DNA from 2 places in the Tardiphaga sp. 862_B3_N4_1 genome. Region 1 is predicted to be linked to the other one. Evidence: predicted binding sites of a transcription regulator. Region 1 holds the regulator's gene; the other holds the start of a gene.
The links. Region 1 encodes HrcA, which represses chaperone genes, less so after heat shock. Its sites were predicted from a motif close to GTTAGCACTCNCNNNNNGNGAGTGCTAAC; they were not measured.

Region 1 (2,394 bases):
GCGATGGCCATTTTCTGGAGTTCAACCAGACGTCCGACGCCCTTTTGCGCCAGTGCCATCAACTTCAGGAACTCGTCCTGCGTGAACGGCGTTTTTTCGGCGGTGCCCTGCACCTCGATGATGCGGCCGTCGCCGGTCATCACGAAATTGGCGTCGGTGTCGGCTTCGGAATCTTCGGCATAATCGAGATCGAGCACCGGGGTGCCCTGATAGATGCCGCAGGAAATCGCCGCGATATTGTCGCGCAGCACGTTGCCGCCGCCGTTCTTGAACATGTTGCGGTTCTTCATCCACGAGATGCAATCGGCCAGCGCAACCCATGCGCCGGTGATCGACGCCGTGCGGGTGCCGCCATCGGCCTGGATCACGTCGCAGTCGATGGTGATCTGGCGTTCGCCGAGCGCTTCGAGGTCGACGGCAGCGCGCAGCGAGCGGCCGATCAGGCGCTGGATCTCGACGGTGCGGCCGCCCTGCTTGCCGGATGCGGCTTCGCGGCGGGTGCGTTCCAGCGTGGCGCGGGGCAGCATGCCGTATTCGGCGGTGACCCAGCCGCGGCCCTGGCCCTTGAGCCATGGCGGCAGGCGCTCTTCCAGCGTGGCGGTCACCAGCACATGAGTGTCGCCGAATTTCACCATGCAGGAACCTTCGGCATATTTGACCACGCCGCGTTCCAGCGACACGGCACGCAGTTCATCGGGCGCACGACGGCTTGGCCGCATGAGAAAATCCTTCCAAATGTCCAGAGAAAGCCTGTTCGCGGTGCTTTTAGGGGGCACGGAGCGTAGCGGCAAGGGCAGGGCAGGTTCCACAACCGCAATGGTGCTTGTATCCGGGGGCTCGGGGCGACAGATTAGGTTCTCAAGGAGTACCCTGTGGCCCACCACGATCCGATCGGCCTGATTTCGCCGCATGCCGGGCTCGCCCAGCTCAATGAGCGATCGCGTGAGATCTTCCGGCAGATCGTCGAGAGCTATCTCGCCACCGGCGAACCTGTCGGTTCGCGCAACATTTCGCGCCTGATCACGGTTCCGCTGTCGCCGGCCTCGGTCCGCAACGTCATGTCGGACCTAGAGCAGCTCGGCCTCATCTATGCGCCGCATACCTCTGCAGGACGGCTGCCGACCGAACTCGGACTGCGGTTTTTTGTCGATGCCTTGATGCAGGTCGGTGACCTCACCGAGCCGGAGCGGCAATCGATCCAGCAGCAACTGTCTTCTGTGGGGCGCTCGCAGACGGTGGAGGCGGCGCTCGGCGAGGCGCTGACGCAGCTGTCCGGACTTACCCGCGCGGCGGCGGTGGTTCTGACCGCCAAGTCCAATGTGCGGCTGAAACACATCGAATTCGTCCGTTTAGAGCCCGAAAAGGCGCTGGTCGTGCTGGTTGCCGAGGATGGCCAGGTCGAAAACCGCGTGCTGACCCTGCCGCCGGGCGTGCCGTCGTCGGCGCTGAACGAGGCGTCGAACTTCCTCAATGCCCGGATTCGCGGCCGCACGCTGGCTGAGGCCCGGCTGGAGCTGGAGACGGCGCTGACCCAGAACCAGATCGAGCTCGATCAGTTGACCCAGAAGGTCATTGCCGCCGGCATTGCCAGCTGGTCGGGTGGCGAGAAGGACGATCGGCAGCTGATCGTGCGTGGCCAGGCCAATCTGCTCGAGGATCTCCATGCGCTGGAGGATCTTGAACGCGTTCGCCTCCTGTTCGACGATCTCGAAGCCAAGCGCGAGGTGATCGACCTTCTCGGCAGGGCGGAGACGGCCGAAGGTGTCCGCATCTTCATCGGCTCGGAAAACAAGCTGTTCTCGCTGTCCGGCTCGTCCACGATCATTGCGCCCTACAGCGATGGCGCCGGCCATATTGTCGGCGTTCTCGGTGTCATCGGGCCGACCCGGCTGAACTATGCGCGGGTGATCCCGATGGTAGATTACGCGGCGCGCATCGTCAGCCGCATGCTCGGGGGCTGACAGATCGGCCGAATCCGGCCGGTTGTGCTTGATTTTCGGCGCTCAAACCCCGATATCCCGCTCAGCAATCCCACCATTTTGGCGTGTTTTTGAGAAGGCAGCGTGATGACTGATTCCAATGGGCAGAACGACAATCAGGACAAGACGGCAGCGGCCGCCGATCCGGTGGTCTCCAAGCCCTACATCATGCCGGACGATCCGGAACCGAATTCGGTCGAGGCCCTGACCAAGGAAGCAGCGGAATCGCGCGACAAGATGCTGCGCACGCTGGCGGAGATGGAAAACCTGCGGAAGCGGACCCAGAAGGAAGTCGCGGACGGCCGCACCTATGCGATCGCCAATTTCGCGCGCGAAGTGCTCGATATCGCCGACAGCCTGCAGCGTGCGCTGGACGCCGTGCCTGCCGACACCAAGGCCGCGGCCGATCCGGGCC
Region 2 (2,394 bases), on a different contig from region 1:
CCCTGACGCATGGTCATCTCGCCCTCGCCTTCCATATAGGCCTTCACCCAGCCGTTCAGCACATAGACCAGCTGAAACTCGGCATCGTGATAGTGAAGCTTGGAGACCTCTTTCGGATCGCAAGGTCCGATCAGCCGGATGACATGCGCGTGCGCCAAACCGCCGGTCGCAGCGGCAACGCCGAGATCGCGATACTTCGCGTAGGCACGCAGGCCGTCGCCGAGAAATGCTTCTTCCTGATAATGACTGATCGCGACGCGCTGCTTGCGGCGCGGGCCGGGTTTCGCGACAGCTTTTGCACTCGCCTTGGCTGGCTTGCCAACAGAGAGCTTCTTTGCTGCTTTCGCTACCGCCTGTGTCGCAGGCTTCTTCGTCGCAGCCGCTTTCGCTGCGCTCTTTGAAGTTCGCTTCAGCTTCGCCATGTCGTGTTTCCCACCCGGCGCAATGCCGAACAAACGGCCAGCGCGTCCGGGAACCTAGCTGTAGTTCAGCACAGCGGCAATTCATCCGGCGCGTTGAGAGGCGCGGACTAGTGCAACCGGAAGACGCCATCCACGGCACGAAGCTCGGCCGGCTTGATCAGTTTCGAATGCGCGACGGTTACCGCAAAGAGCGGGCCATCGAGCTTCTCTTGCCAGAAATCCAGGAAATCCTTCAGCGCGGGAAACTTCGGAAACAAATCATAGTTCTGCCAGACATAGGTCTGCAGCAGCGAGGGGTGATCGGGCATGCGGTAGAGGATCTGCGCCGTCGTCAGTCCGTAGCCAAGCACCTGCTTCCTGAAATCGTCAGAAACTGCATTTCTCGAGACCATGTTCAACCTCCATGGACAGAGCGCATTCGGCTAAGTGGATTCCGGTTTGACGTCGAACTTCGCTCTGCTCTCCTGTGACCGTGCTGACTGCAGCGAACCGGCTTCCACTTCGCCCATGACAACACGATGCATGAAATGTGACGCAAGCAACGTCCTCATCACAAGCTTAAAAGTTTAATAATGGGTTGAAAGCCGAATGTTAGCAGCCACTTACCGTGGATGCTAACGGATTCGAGAACCGGTATCGGAGGGTCTTAACCATTCTGGCACCCGTCATATTTGAGTGCCAAAATATTTGGTAAAGACCCTTGCCGGTGGGGAACGTTCGGCCTATGTCCGGACCAGCTGCGCTGGCACTTGTTGGCTCAGACTGCCAATTTAAATTTCTCAAGCATCTACAGAAACTTAGGAGGACTGCATGAAATTCCGTCCGCTTCACGATCGCGTTGTGGTCAAGCGTATCGACGCCGAAGAGAAGTCCGCTGGCGGCATCATCATTCCGGATAGCGCCAAAGAGAAGCCCTCCCAGGGCGAGATCGTCTCCGTCGGCCCGGGCGGCCGCGACGAAGCCGGCAAGCTGATCCCGATCGATCTGAAGGTCGGCGAGCGCGTGCTGTTCGGCAAGTGGTCGGGCACCGAGGTCAAGATCGATGGTCAGGACCTGCTGATCATGAAGGAAAGCGACATCATGGGCGTCCTCGAAGGTGCCGCTCCCGCCAAGAAGAAGGCCGCTTAAGCGCCTTTCCCACCCATCCTGATTTTCAAGGAAGCAAAACATGTCAGCTAAAGAAGTGAAATTCGGCGTTGATGCCCGCGACAAGATGCTGCGCGGCGTCGACATTCTCGCCAACGCCGTGAAGGTGACGCTCGGTCCGAAGGGCCGCAACGTCGTCATCGACAAGTCGTTCGGCGCGCCCCGCATCACCAAGGACGGCGTCACCGTCGCCAAGGAAATCGAGCTCGACGACAAGTTCGAGAACATGGGCGCCCAGATGGTGCGCGAAGTGGCCTCGAAGTCGGCCGACGCGGCCGGCGACGGCACCACCACCGCCACCGTGCTCGCTCAGGCGATCGTCCGTGAAGGCGCCAAGTCGGTTGCTGCCGGCATGAACCCGATGGATCTGAAGCGCGGCATCGACCTGGCTGTGGAAGCCGTGGTTGCTGACCTCGTCAAGAACTCCAAGAAGGTCACCTCGAACGACGAAATCGCCCAGGTCGGCACGATCTCGGCGAACGGCGACGCGGAAATCGGCAAGTTCCTCGCAGACGCGATGAAGAAGGTCGGCAACGAGGGCGTCATCACGGTTGAAGAAGCCAAGTCGCTCGAAACCGAACTCGACGTCGTCGAAGGCATGCAGTTCGACCGCGGCTACATCTCGCCCTACTTCGTCACCAACGCCGACAAGATGCGCGTTGAATTCGACGACGCCTACATCCTGATCAACGAGAAGAAGCTCTCCTCGCTGAACGAGATGCTGCCGCTGCTCGAAGCCGTCGTGCAGACCGGCAAGCCGCTCGTCATCGTCGCAGAAGACGTCGAAGGCGAAGCTCTCGCCACCCTCGTCGTCAACCGCCTGCGT

Region 2: a site for HrcA is predicted at 1,077-1,105, ahead of AB8B02_RS15330 (co-chaperone GroES). Genes of this name have one in related genera too.

Annotation. Positions count from the first base shown of each region.
Region 1 is NZ_JBPWQB010000002.1:1,629,182-1,631,575, forward strand. Features, by position in the region: gene rph (ribonuclease PH) at 1-719, opposite strand, end outside; gene hrcA (heat-inducible transcriptional repressor HrcA) at 873-1,961, shown strand; gene grpE (nucleotide exchange factor GrpE) at 2,067-2,394, shown strand, end outside.
Region 2 is NZ_JBPWQB010000001.1:3,200,034-3,202,427, forward strand. Features, by position in the region: gene AB8B02_RS15320 (cupin domain-containing protein) at 1-422, opposite strand, end outside; gene AB8B02_RS15325 (usg protein) at 530-814, opposite strand; gene AB8B02_RS15330 (co-chaperone GroES) at 1,233-1,550, shown strand; gene groL (chaperonin GroEL) at 1,591-2,394, shown strand, end outside.